Regions from separate parts of the Nocardiopsis sp. KDC1DS13DA1 genome, predicted to be linked through region 1. Evidence: predicted binding sites of a transcription regulator. Region 1 holds the regulator's gene; each other region holds the start of a gene.
The links. Region 1 encodes HrcA, which represses chaperone genes, less so after heat shock. Its sites were predicted from a motif close to TTGGCACTCTCNNNNNGAGAGTGCCAA; they were not measured.
Positions count from the first base shown of each region.

Region 2: the regulator HrcA is predicted to act here: its motif matches at 2,620-2,646, upstream of ACTVAJ_RS01690 (FmdB family zinc ribbon protein).
Region 3: the regulator HrcA is predicted to act here: its motif matches at 2,040-2,066, upstream of groES (co-chaperone GroES).

Region 1 covers NZ_JBVMUY010000030.1:17,390-21,700, forward strand. The annotation lists gene ACTVAJ_RS19480 (DUF4870 domain-containing protein) at 1-89, opposite strand, end outside; gene ACTVAJ_RS19485 (DUF4870 domain-containing protein) at 135-464, opposite strand; gene ACTVAJ_RS19490 (hypothetical protein) at 453-1,082, shown strand; gene ACTVAJ_RS19495 (DUF3097 domain-containing protein) at 1,329-2,195, opposite strand; gene hrcA (heat-inducible transcriptional repressor HrcA) at 2,390-3,403, shown strand; gene dnaJ (molecular chaperone DnaJ) at 3,408-4,311, shown strand, end outside.
Region 2 covers NZ_JBVMUY010000003.1:153,298-157,608, forward strand. The annotation lists gene glp (molybdotransferase-like divisome protein Glp) at 1-414, opposite strand, end outside; gene galU (UTP--glucose-1-phosphate uridylyltransferase GalU) at 691-1,668, opposite strand; gene ACTVAJ_RS01685 (5-formyltetrahydrofolate cyclo-ligase) at 1,838-2,494, shown strand; gene ACTVAJ_RS01690 (FmdB family zinc ribbon protein) at 2,665-3,030, shown strand; gene ACTVAJ_RS01695 (CpaB family protein) at 3,151-3,804, shown strand; gene mscL (large conductance mechanosensitive channel protein MscL) at 3,887-4,291, shown strand.
Region 3 covers NZ_JBVMUY010000003.1:110,046-114,356, forward strand. The annotation lists gene groL (chaperonin GroEL) at 1-1,484, opposite strand, end outside; gene groES (co-chaperone GroES) at 1,604-1,912, opposite strand; gene ACTVAJ_RS01475 (THUMP-like domain-containing protein) at 2,242-3,510, shown strand; gene ACTVAJ_RS01480 (coiled-coil domain-containing protein) at 3,869-4,311, shown strand, end outside.

The DNA of each region.
Region 1 (4,311 bases):
GGCGGCTGCCCGCCGGCGCCTTCCTGGCCCTCCTGCCGCCGCCCCCGGTCGTCGGGTTCCTCCGGAGGTGGTGTGTTCGGGTGCGACATGGCGGTGTCCCTTCGTGCTGACTCACTCAGACACTGGCGGGGGGACTACTTCAGGAGACGGATGCTCATCGGGTAGCGGTACGTGGTTCCCTTGTTGGCCCTGGAGGCGCCCGTGACCCCGAAGACGATCGCGAGGATCCAGATCAGGGCGATCAGCACGGACCCGATCCAGGCCAGCCCTGGGAAGAAGATACCCAGTCCGACGAAGACCACGCAGGCGAAGACGTAGGGGATGAGCAGGGTGAGCTGGAAGTTCGCCGCCTCGGACGCGTGGTGGCGGACGACCGGGGACTGGTTGCGCTTGGCCAGGTAGATCGCCAGCGGGGGGATCCAGCCCAGGAACGCGATCACGAACCCGGACAGGTGCGCCATCATCGACACCAGGGTGCCGTCGTCCCCGCCGCCCATCGGTGCCCGACCCTGGACGCCGGGCTGTCCGTAGGCGGCCGGACCGCCCGGGAACGGGGGCTGCACGGGCTGGCCCGGCTGTCCCGGTTGCGGGGTGAACGCCTGCTGGGCGGCCTCCGGATGCTGGGGGTACGCCTGGGGCTGTCCGGGGGCGTGGGGAGGCTGGCCGCCGGAGAACTGGCCGTGGACGGGGGGCTGACCCGCACCGGGCGGGGGCGCGTACGGCGACTGCTCGGCCGCGGGCTGGGCGTACCCCTGCGGGGCGGGCGGCTGCTGGGCGTACCCCTGCTGGTGGGGCTGCCCCGGACCCGGGGGCGGCGCGAAGCCCTGCTGGCCGCCCGACGGCTGCTGGTGCTGCCCGGGCCGGCCCTGGAACTGCTGCTGCGCCGGGTCGGGCGCGGGCGCCTGGAAGCCCTGCTGTTCGGGGCCGGGGGCGTGGGGGGACTGCCCGCCCGACGGCTGTCCGAACACCGCCTGACCCCCCGAGGGCTGGTCGGCCTCCGGTTGGGGGGCGTACGGCGGCTGACCCCCCGAGGGCTGGTCGGCCTCCGGCTGGGGGGCGTACGCCTGGGGCTGGACAGGTGACTGCGGGTTCGCCTGCTGCGGGGGCTGTTCCTGTTGCTGCGGAGACTGCTGGGGAGGCGCGGGCTGCTGGCCCTGGGGGTCCTCCGGGGACGGGGGGTTCGTCGGGGTCTCGCTCATGCTCTTCCTTGGCTCCGCTGCTGAGGGGCGGTTGTTGTCTGTGGGGGCTGTGCCGACGACCGGGGAGGGGCCGAGACGGGCGACCGGCACGACCGGACGCTGTGTCCTCGCCGTCGCCTGGAGTGAATCCTAGGGCGTACGTCCGCCGGGCACGTCCCGGTGTTCGTCCGGATGCGGACCGGTGACGAAGTCGATGAGCTCCTCGACCCGACCGAGCAGCGACGGCTCCAGATCGGCGTAGGAGCGCACCGACCCCAGGATCCTGCGCCAGGCCTCACCGGTCTCCACCGGCCATCCCAGCGCGCGGACGACCCCCTCCTTCCAGGGCGTGCCCCGGGGCACCTCGGGCCAGCGCCTGATACCCAGGCTCCGGGGACGTACCGCCTGCCAGACGTCGACGTAGGGGTGGCCGACGACCAGGACGTGATCGCCGCGCACCCGCCCGGCGATCCTGCTCTCCTTGGAGCCGGGAACGAGGTGGTCCACCAGCACTCCCAACCGGCGGCCGGGACCGGGGGAGAAGTCCGCGACGATCGAGGGAAGGTCGTCGACCCCCTCCAGGAACTCTACGGCCACACCCTCCACACGGAGGTCGTGCCCCCAGACCTTCTCCACGAGTTCGGCGTCGTGCGCGCCCTCGACGTAGATCCGGCTCTGCCGTGCGGTACGCGCCCGGGCGTCCGTCACCGCGATCGAGCCGGACGCGCTGCGCAGCGGTCCCCCCGGCGCGGCCGCGGGGCGCACCAGTGTGACCGGCCGCCCGTCGACGAGGAAGGCCGCCGGTTCCAGGTCGAACACCCGGCGCCGTCCGTGCCGGTCCTCCAGGGTCACGGTCGCCTTGTCCCAGGCCACCACGGCGCCGCAGAAGGTCTCCTCGGCGTCCTCCACGACCAGGTCCCTGCTCAGCGGTGTCTCGGGGACCTCCCGCCGCCCGGGGCGCCGCCAGTCCTGGGCCAGAACGTCACGGCCGTAGCGGCCGGTTCCCTTAGGTGCCACGGTCGTGCAGTCTACTGGTGGGGGCCGCGCCCGGGGTGCCGCCCTTCCCGGCGCGGCCCGGACCCGGTCGGGACGCGCCCGGCGGGTGCGGGCCGGGGACCGCCGGGAGCGCTACTACCCGTCGGTAGCGGACCTCGTTTGCGGCCGGGCTTAGAATTAGCACTGAGGACCACGGAGTGCCAGGAGGTGGCGAGTTGCTGGATGAGCGCAAGCTCGCGGTCCTGCGTGCCGTCGTCGAGGACTTCGTCAACACCAACGAACCCGTTGGCTCCAAAGCCCTCGCGGACCGGCACCGCCTCGGGGTTTCACCCGCGACCATCCGCAACGACATGGTCGCCCTGGAGGAGGACGGCTACATCACCCAGCCGCACACCAGTGCGGGGCGTGTGCCCACGGACAAGGGCTACCGGCTCTTCGTGGACCGTCTCTCCTCGGTCAAGCCGCTCTCGGTCGCCGAACGGAGGGCCATCGAGTCCTTCCTCACGGGTGCGGTGGACCTCGACGAGATCGTCGCGCGTACGGTGCGTCTGCTGGCGCAGCTCACGCGCCAGGTGGCGATCGTCCAGTACCCGTCCCTGACCCGTTCGTCGGTGCAGCACGTGGAACTGGTGCCCCTGGGCGGGCCACGGCTCATGATGGTCGTGATCACCAACACGGGTAGGGTCGAGCAGAGGGTCATCGACGGGCTGGGGACGGTCAGTGAGAGCGCGGTCAACGACCTGCGGGCGATGCTGAACCGGGCCATCGCGGGGCGCCTCCTCGGCGACGTCCCCGACGCGGTGGACGACCTGCCGGCGCAGGTCGACCCGGAGCACCGCCGCATGGCGGTGGCGGTCCTGTCGATCCTGCTGGAGAGCCTCGTGGAGCGCCACGAGGAGAAGATCGTCCTGGCGGGCACCGCCAACCTCGCGGCGGTGGACTTCGCGGCCAGTCTGCGGGACGTGCTGGAAGCGCTGGAAGAGAACATGGTCCTCATCCGTTTGCTGGGTGAGGCGAAGGATCCCTCGATGCTGACCGTGCGCATCGGTGAGGAGAACTTCCACGAGGGCCTGCGCTCCACCTCCATCGTGTCGGCCGACTACGGCGTGGGAAACCAGTCGCTGGCCAAGATCGGAGTCGTGGGCCCCACCCGGATGGATTACCCGGGAACGATGGGCGCCGTACGCGCGGTTGCCCGGTATGTCGGACAGATTTTGGCAGGGCAGTAACTCAGTGGCCAGAGACTATTACCAGGTTCTCGGGGTGCGTCGTGACGCGTCCAAGGACGAGATCAAGAAGGCGTACCGGAGGCTCGCGCGCGAGCTGCACCCGGACATCAACCCCGACCCCGCGACACAGGAGCGCTTCAAGGAGGTGACCCAGGCCTACGAGGTCCTCTCCGACGAGAACAAGCGCCGGATGTTCGACATGGGCCAGGACCCCTTCGCTCCGGCCGGCGGCGGCGCCGGAGGCTTCGGCGGCGCGGGCGGCTTCGCGTTCGACGACATCATGAACGCGTTCTTCGGCGGCGGACAGCCCGGCGGGCGCGGTCCGCGCGAGCGGGTCCGGCGCGGACGCAGCATCAAGATCCGCGTCGAGCTGGACCTCAAGGAGACCGCGTTCGGCGTCAGCAAGGAGATCACCTTCCCCACGGCGATCCTGTGCGAGACCTGCCAGGGCGAGGGGACGGCCTCGGGGTCGCACCGCACCACGTGCGAGATGTGCCACGGCCAGGGTGAGGTCTCCCAGGTCACGCGCTCCTTCCTCGGACAGGTCATGACCTCGCGCCCCTGCCCGCAGTGCTCGGGCCAGGGCACGGTCATCACCGACCCCTGCGCCGACTGCGCGGGCGAGGGCCGGGTGCGGGAGAAGGTCACCCGCACGGTCAAGATCCCGGCCGGGGTCGACGACGGCACCCGCATCCAGCTCGCGGGTGAGGGCGAGGTGGGCCCCAACGGGGGACCGCGCGGCGACATCATCCTGGAGATCGTCCAGCGCCCGCACCCCACCTTCGAGCGGCGCGGCGACGACCTGCACTGCACCGTGACCGTCCCCATGACGGCCGCCGCGCTGGGCGCCTCCTTCGCCTTCGACACCCTCGACGGCACGGAGAACATCGACCTGCGTCCGGGTACCA
Region 2 (4,311 bases), on a different contig from region 1:
CCCCGCGCGCCGGACGGCGTTGCCCGCCCGGACCGGCCGGTCGACGCGCACCGTGGTCGTGCCGCCGTCGGTCCACTCGACCGGTACAACCGCGTCCGCCCCCGCGGGCAGCGGCGCACCGGTCATGATGCGGGCGCACACGCCCGGGCGCACCTCGACCGGGCCGCCGTCACCGGCGGCGATGTCGGCGGTCACCGGAAGGCTCACCGGGGCTCCGGCGCTGGCGGAGGCCAGGTCGGCGGCGTGGACCGCGTATCCGTCCATCGACGAGTTGTCGAACCCCGGCAGCGACACCGGCGACGTGACGGTCTCGGCGAGTACCGTCCCGTACGCCCCGAGCAGGTCCGCCTCGGTCGGTTCGGGCGGCGTGATCAGTCCGAGGACGTCGTTGACGTGCTGTTCGACGGTCTTCAAGGGGGTCCCTCCGGCTCGTGGTCCACGTGGGCGACCCAGCCGTCTCGGTAGGAGGCCCACGTCCCATTGTCACCACGACGGACCCGGGCACCGGCCAGGAGGACCGCACCGGAGGCGGCCCCCGGGGCGGTGGCGGGTGACGGGGAGAAGGACACCCCGGCCGAAGGCCGCCCGTTGAGGGTGCCCCGCCCTACCGCGAAGCGGCCCCCGGGGCGGTGGCGGGTGACGGAAAGAAGAACACCCCGGCCGAAGGCCGCCCGTTGAGGGTGCCCCGCCCTACCGCGGAGCGGCCTCCGGGGCGGTGGCGGGTGACGGGTGGGCGGACCTCTCCTGGCGTTCGACGAACTCCCGCAGCCAGGGCAGCAGTTCGGCGGCCAGGTCGGGGCGTCGGCAGGCGAAGTCGACCACCGTGCGGATGTAGTCCGCCTTGTTGCCGGTGTCGTAGCGGCGGCCCCGGAACAGGACGCCGCGCACGGTCCCGCCGTCCTCGGGCTTGCGCCGGGCGAGCTCGCGCAGGGCGTCGGTCAGCTGGATCTCGCCGCCGCGCCCCGGCGGGGTCTCGTGCAGGACCGGGAAGACGGCCGGGTCGCAGACGTAGCGGCCGATGATCGCCCACCGGCTCGGCGCCTGCTCCGGAGCGGGTTTCTCGACGAGGTCGGTGACGGTGACGACGTCCTCCTCGTCGGTGGGCTCGATGCCCGCGCAGCCGTAGAGGGAGACCTGTTCGGGCTCGACCTCCATGAGCGCGACGACGCTGCCCCCGTGCCGCTCGCGTACCTCGATCATCCGGCTGAGCAGGCCGGAGTTGTCGATCAGGTCGTCGCCGAGCAGCACCGCGAACGGGTTGTCGCCGACGTGCGCCTCCGCGCACAGCACGGCGTGGCCCAGTCCCCGGGGCTCACCCTGGCGGACGTAGTGCACCTGGGCCAGGTCGCTGGACTCGCGCACCGACCGGAGGCGCTCCTGGTCGCCCTTGGCCGCCAGCGCCTCCTCCAGCTCGTAGGCCCGGTCGAAGTGGTCCTCGATCGAACGCTTGCTGCGCCCGGTGATCATCAGGACGTCGCGCAGCCGGGCGGCGACCGCCTCCTCCAGGACGTACTGGATCGCGGGCTTGTCCACGATCGGCAGCATCTCCTTGGGAGTGGCCTTGGTCGCGGGCAGGAAACGGGTGCCCAGGCCCGCCGCGGGCACGACCGCCTTCGTGACGGAGGTGGCGGCGGGTCGGGTCCGCGTCTGGTCGGTGTCGGCACTCATGTCGGCACTCTAGGACAGACGCCCGGCCGCCCGTGCTCTTCTCGTGCCTTCACCGGTGGAGAAGTCCCGGCGGTTTCGGACCAATGACCAGAAACCGCCACCCGGTGTTCACCGTGGGCGGCAGGGAGGCCCCGGGTCCGGAGGGGACGGACGGTGCCAGACTGGGACCATGAGCGGCGAGGGCGAACCGGGGGACCGGTCGGACAAACGGGCACTGCGGCGGCGGATCCTGGCCGCGCGCCGGGAGCGCGGGAGCGACGAGCGCGACCGGGTGGGGGCGGCGGTCCGGGACGCCCTCATGGGACTCCCGTGGCTGGCCATGGGCGGAACCGTCGCCTGTTACTACTCGGTCGGCGGTGAACCGGACACCCGCAGGCTCGTGACGGCGCTGTGGAAGCGCGGCGCGTACGTGCTGCTGCCGGTCTTCCTGCCCGGGGGCGACCTGGACTGGGCCGCCTTCGAGGGCCCCGAGAGCCTGGCCCCGGCCGGGCACGGGCTCGTCGAACCCACCGGCCACCGCTACGGGGCCGGGGTGCTGGCCCGGGCCGACGCGGTGATCTGCCCGGCGCTGGCCGTGGACCGCGGGGGGATGCGGCTGGGGCGCGGGGCGGGCTGCTACGACCGTGCGCTGGCCCGCAAGGGCCCGCACACGCCCTCGATCGCGGTGGTGCACGACGAGGAGTTCGTGGCGTCGGTGCCCGGCGAACCGCACGACCAGCCGGTGGACGCCGTGGTCACACCGGGTGGGGGCCTGCGCGCCTTCGACCCCGGCGCCTCGGTCTGGCCCGACGCGCGGGAACGGACGAAGCGGATGACCGGGGATTAACCCACCCCGCCGCAGCGTTGTGACTGACGGTCGCGCCCGGTGACGCCGCCGTCCCGGTTCCGCCCTCTCCGAGGCCCGTTCGGCACGAGGTGCTGTCGCGGCCCAGGTCGGCGACCGACTACTATTTAGCAGTCAACGGGCGAGAGTGCCAGTTTAGGAGGACACGAACAGTGCCTACGTACCAGTACGCGTGCACCGAGTGCGGCGCCCAGATGGAGGTCGTGCAGAGCTTCAGTGACGACTCCCTGACCGTCTGCCCCGAGTGCGAGGGGCGCCTGCGCAAGGTGTACTCCGCCGTGGGCATCGTGTTCAAGGGCTCGGGCTTCTACCGCACCGACAGCGGCACGTCCTCCAAGAGCTCCGCCATCACCGGTTCGACGTCCGGTGAGGGCAAGAGCGGCGACTCGGCCTCCTCCTCGTCCGACTCCTCCGACGCCAAGAGCCCGGCGAGCTCCTCCGGCGACTCCGGATCGTCCGGCAAGAGCGGCTCGGACAGCGCGTCCAGCGCGTCCAGTACCCCCGCCGCGGCCAACTGAACCGCCGCGGCCGCTGACGGTCAGCGCGCCGCCGATCTCCGGCGGCGCACCGTCCGCCCCTGCGGGGATCCGGCCTGTGGACAACCGCCACGGCGCGTCTTGGCGCCCTAGCGTGGAGTCATGGCCACCGCTCCCTCCCGGCCCCACCGCCACCGCAACGCCCTCACCCGCCTGATCGACCGGCACCGGCGCCTCATCGCGACCCTGCTCGCCGCCGTCGCGCTGCTCAGCACGGCCCTGCTGCTCCGCCCCCCGCCGGGAGCCACCACCGAGGTACTCGTCGCCGCCCGCGACCTCGACCCCTCCCACCCCCTCACCGAGCGCGACCTCGTCCGCCGCGCCCTGCCCGGCCCCGCGGCCCCCGACGGCGCCCTCGCCTCCGGTACCGCCACCGCCGGACTCCTCCTCAACGCCCCCGTACGCCGCGGTGAGGTGATCACCGACGCCCGCCTGGCCGATCCCCCCGCCCGCGCCTACGGACCCGGCCTGGTCGCGGTCCCGGTCCGGGTCGCCGACCCCGGGGCGGTCGGCCTGCTGTCACCGGGCGACCGGGTGGACGTCCTGGCCGCCACCGGACACGGCGATCCGCACCGACCGCGCGCGAGGCCGGCGGAGGAGGTGGCCGGGGACCGGCCCGTTCTCGCCGTACCGGACGAGGGCCCCGGTGGCGGAGAGGGCGGTGCCCTCCTGGTCATCGCCGCCACCCCGGGCGAGGCCCGGGCGCTGGCCGGGCACGCGGCCGCCTCACGCCTGTCGATCACCATGCGCGGTTGACCGATGACCACGGGTGGTGAATGCTGACCAAGCGCCATATCCGGCGCCACACCTGACAACACGAGTTACGTAGGGCAGTTCCATGGAAGGCTTCAAGAAGTTCCTGCTTCAGGGGAACCTGGTGCAGCTGGCGGTCGCGGTCGTGATCGGCGCCGTCTTCGCCAACCTCATCACCGCGTTCACCGAAGGGTTCATCACCCCGCTGATCGGGATCTTCGGCGGGATCCCCACGTTCGGCGACCTCTACTTCGAGATCAACGACAGCCGGTTCATGTACGGCGCGTTCGTCGACGCCCTGATCTCGTTCCTCATCACGGCCGCCATCCTGTACTTCTTCGTGGTGATGCCGGTCGGCAAGCTCCTGGAGCGGTTCGAGAAGGCGGAGGAGGCCACCACCCGGTCGTGCCCCTACTGCCTCGGCGACGTCCCCAAGAAGGCCAGCCGCTGCGGCCAGTGCACCAGCGAACTCACCCCGGAGACGGTCTGATCCGTCCGGTGGGGGCGGCC
Region 3 (4,311 bases), on a different contig from region 1:
TTGACCGGGTCGATGATGCCCTCGGCGGTCAGGTCGCCGTAGGCGCCGGTGGCGGCGTTGAAGCCGTGGCCGACCTCCAGCTCGGAGACGCGGTGCGTGACCACGTAGCCCTCGGCGCCCGCGTTCTCCGCGATCCACCGGGCGGGCTCGACCAGGGCGCGGCGGACGATCCCCACGCCGGTGGCCTCGTCACCGGTCAGGCCCAGGTCGTCCAGGGCCTTGGCCGCGTGCACCAGGGAGGCGCCGCCACCGGCGACGATGCCCTCCTCGATGGCCGCGCGGGTCGCCGAGATGGCGTCCTCCAGGCGGTGCTTCTTCTCCTTGAGCTCGACCTCGGTGGCCGCGCCGACGCGCAGGACCGAGACGCCGCCCGCGAGCTTGGCCAGGCGCTCCTGGAGCTTCTCGCGGTCCCAGTCGGAGTCGCTGGCCTCGATCTCCTTGCGGATCTGGCGGACGCGGTCCTCGACCTCGGCCTGCTCGCCGGCGCCGTCCACGATCGTGGTGGCGTCCTTGGTGACGGTGACGCGGCGGGCGGTGCCCAGGGCGTCCAGGTCGGCGTTCTCCAGGGTCAGGCCGACCTCCTCGGCGATGACCTGGCCGCCGGTCAGGACGGCGATGTCCTGGAGCATGGCCTTGCGGCGCTCGCCGAAGCCGGGCGCCTTGACGGCGGCGACGTTGAGCATGCCGCGCATCTTGTTCAGCACCAGGGCGCCCAGGGCGTCGCCCTCGATGTCCTCGGCGATGATGAGCAGCGGCTTCTTGTCCTGGACGACCTTCTCCAGGAGCGGCAGCAGATCGTTGAGGTTGCTGATCTTGCCCTGGTTGATGAGGATCCGGACGTCCTCCAGCACCGCCTCCTGGCGGTCGCCGTCGGTGACGAAGTAGGGCGAGACGTAGCCCTTGTCGAACTGCAGGCCCTCGGTGAAGTCGAGGTCCAGACCGAAGGTCGGGGCCTCCTCCACCGTGATGACGCCGTCCTTGCCGACCTTGTCGAACGCCTCGGCGATGAGGTCGCCGATCTGCGCGTCCTGGGCGGAGTTGGTGGCGACGTAGGCGATGTCGGCGCGCTCCTCGACCGGGCGGGCCCGCTCGACGAGGATCTCCGACACCTTCTCCGCGGCGGCGTCGATGCCCTTCTTCAGGGACATCGGGGAGGCGCCGGCCGTGACGCTGCGCAGACCCTCGCGGACGAGCGCCTGGGCGAGCACGGTGGCGGTGGTGGTGCCGTCGCCGGCGGCGTCGTTGGTCTTGGTGGCGACCTCCTTGACGAGCTGGGCGCCCAGGTTCTCGTAGGGGTCGTCCAGCTCGACCTCACGGGCGACGGTGACACCGTCGTTGGTGATGGTCGGCGCACCGAACTTCTTGTCGATGACGACGTTGCGGCCGCGCGGGCCGAGCGTCACCTTGACGGCGTTGGCGAGGCTGTCGACGCCCCGCTCGAGGGCGCGGCGGGCGTCGTCCTCGAACTCCAGGATCTTCGGCATGGTGAGTACTTCCTCCTGTGGTCGCAAAGGAACATCCCGCCCGCCCGGCGAGGCGCCGACCGGTGCGGGATGCGGAGAACTGGCTGGCCGGGGGCTCGGAGCGAGCCCCCGGTCGAGACCTACTTCTCGACGACCGCGAGGATGTCGCGGGCGGACAGGACCAGGTACTCGTCACCGTCGTACTTGACCTCGGTGCCGCCGTACTTGCTGTAGAGGACGACGTCGCCGACGCTGACGTCCATGGCGACGCGGTTGCCCTTGTCGTCGAGGCGGCCGGGGCCCACGGCCAGGATCTCGCCCTCCTGCGGCTTCTCCTTGGCGGTGTCCGGGATGACCAGGCCGGAGGCGGTGGTCTGCTCGGCCTCCAGGGTCTTGACCACGACGCGGTCCTCAAGCGGCTTCAGCACGGTCTTGGTGGCGGTCGACACGGTGTGACCTCCCCCTTCTAGGTTTCGGTGTCCTGACATCGGCCCGCGCGCGAGCACGGACCGGCTACGAAAAAAGGGGCGACCGCGGCGGCCTGTCGTCGCGGGTGCCAGACCGGCCTCGTCGCGGTTAGCACTCTACCCCTGCGAGTGCCAGAATGGAAATGTGGCGAGGGCCGCTGGTCAGCGGACCCGCCGCCGGAACGCACGGAGCGGGGCACGGCCGGGGACGCGGCGGAGCGACGCCGGGAGCACGGCGGACCCGCGATCGGGGGTGCCCCGGGAGTGTGCCCGGATCCGCGCCGTCCACACCGTCCAACGAGGGAGGATCCATGCGCGAGCCAGCCTTCTCGGCTCTGCTCACCGACGAGGGCCGGGAGGTGCTCGCGGGCGTGGACCCCCAGGAGGCCGCCGCCGACGGGCTCGCGGCCGCCTCCCGGCTGCGCGGCGATCCCCGGGTGGCCGCCCTCGCCCCCGATCTTCCCGTATCCGACCTGGTCAACGCGGTCCTCACCCAGGTGGGGCTGCGCGAGCGCGGCAGGGCCAAGTTCGGCGACCGGGCCCGGGAGATGTACTTCACGCCCCACGGTCTGGAACAGTCCACCCGCCGGGTGGTGGCCGACCACCGAGCCGAGCGGACCGCCGCCGTGGCCGCCGCCGTCCTGGACGAGGGCCGCGCGGGCGACCTGTGCTGCGGGATCGGGGCGGACCTGCTCGCCCTGGCCGAACGGGGCGTACCGGTCGAGGGCGTGGACGCCGACCCGCTGACCGTCGCCGTGGCCCGCGCCAACATCGCCGCGCTCGGGCTGGCGGACCGCGCCCGGGTGCGCGAGGGCGACGTGACCGGGACCGCCCCCGGCGCCCACCCGCTGCTGTTCTGCGACCCCGCGCGGCGCGGCGGCCGGGGCCGGGTGTTCGACCCGGCGGCCTACTCGCCGCCGTGGGACGTGGCGACCGACCTGGCCCGGGGCTCGGCCGCCGCGTGCCTCAAGGCGGCGCCCGGCATCCCGCACGAGGTACTCCCCGCCGACGCCGCCGCGGAGTGGATCTCCGTGGACGGCGAGCTGAAGGAGGCGGCGCTGTGGTTCGGGGCCCTCGCCGACGGCCCCCGGCGCCGTGCGACGGTCCTGCACGAGCGGCCCGGGCTGCTCGCCGCCGAGGGGGCGGTGGCGCACCTGGACGAGGCCCCCGGTCTCGGCCCCGCGCCCGTGGCGCCCGCGCGGCGCTACCTGTACGACCCCGACCCCGCCGTGGTGCGCTCGCACCTGGTGGCCGAGGCCGCCGCCCTCGTGGACGGCGCGCTGCTCGACGAGCGGATCGCCTACCTCACCTCCGACCGGGCGGTGGCCTCACCGCTCTGGCGGGTCCTGGAGATCACCGACGTCCTGCCGTTCTCCCTGAAGAGGCTGCGCTCCGCGCTGCGCGCACGCGGCGCGGGGACGGTAACGATCAAGAAACGCGGTTCGGCGGTCGACACCGAGAAGCTGCGCAGGGACCTGCGCGCCTCCGGGTCCGAGGCGGTCACGGTGGTGCTGACCAGGATCGGGGAGCGCCCGTACAGCCTGCTGTGCAGGGAGGTCGCGCGTCCGGAGAACGCCTGAGCGGTCCCGGAGGCGTGGTCCGGTCACGGTGCGCGGACCATATCGTTACCTTCCGCGCGCAGATCTTCGGCCGACCCCTGGGGTACCCGGGGCGCCGGTCGTTAGACTGTCGACCGCTGATTGCTTTCCCTTCTCATGGACTCCCCCGGAAGGCCCCCGGTTGATTGATCCGCACGCGGTTCGAGCAGCCGGTCCCCCATGCCTCGCGCATATACGCTCAGTCACGACTTCGTCACGTTAAGGCGTTATCGCCGCGGGGCGCCGCGCGCCCGGGGACCATCGAGAACCCGACCGCCCGGAACCACCGTCCCTTCCTCCGGGCCCGGACGGGAGCGCCAGAACCAAAAGGAGCACCTCGGTGGAACAGACCAATCACAACTTCCTCACCGGAGGGAGCCAGGCCGGGATCTCCGACCGGATGCGTGACCTGCTCTCCCAGGCCGCCCAGGAGCACGTCTCCGAGCAGAAGAGCCAGGGCGCGGTGAGCGAGGAGATGCGCCAGCGGCTGGAGGGCATGGAGTGGCTCCTGCGCGAACTGCGCGAGCAGGAACTCACCGGCCTCTCCGAGGCGGTCACCGCGGTCAACGGTCGGATCGACGGCTTCCTGGAGCGTCCGCCGGAGTGGGCCGAGACCCTCGCCGAGCACATCGAGCTGGTCGGTCAGCAGGTCAAGCCGCTGGCCGACATGCCGTCGCTGCGCGCCGACACCCACCGCCTCGCCGGGCACATGGACACCGCGCTCACCCGCCTCCAGCGGATGGCCGAGACCGGCAACCGCACCGCGGAGAAGGTCGACGACCT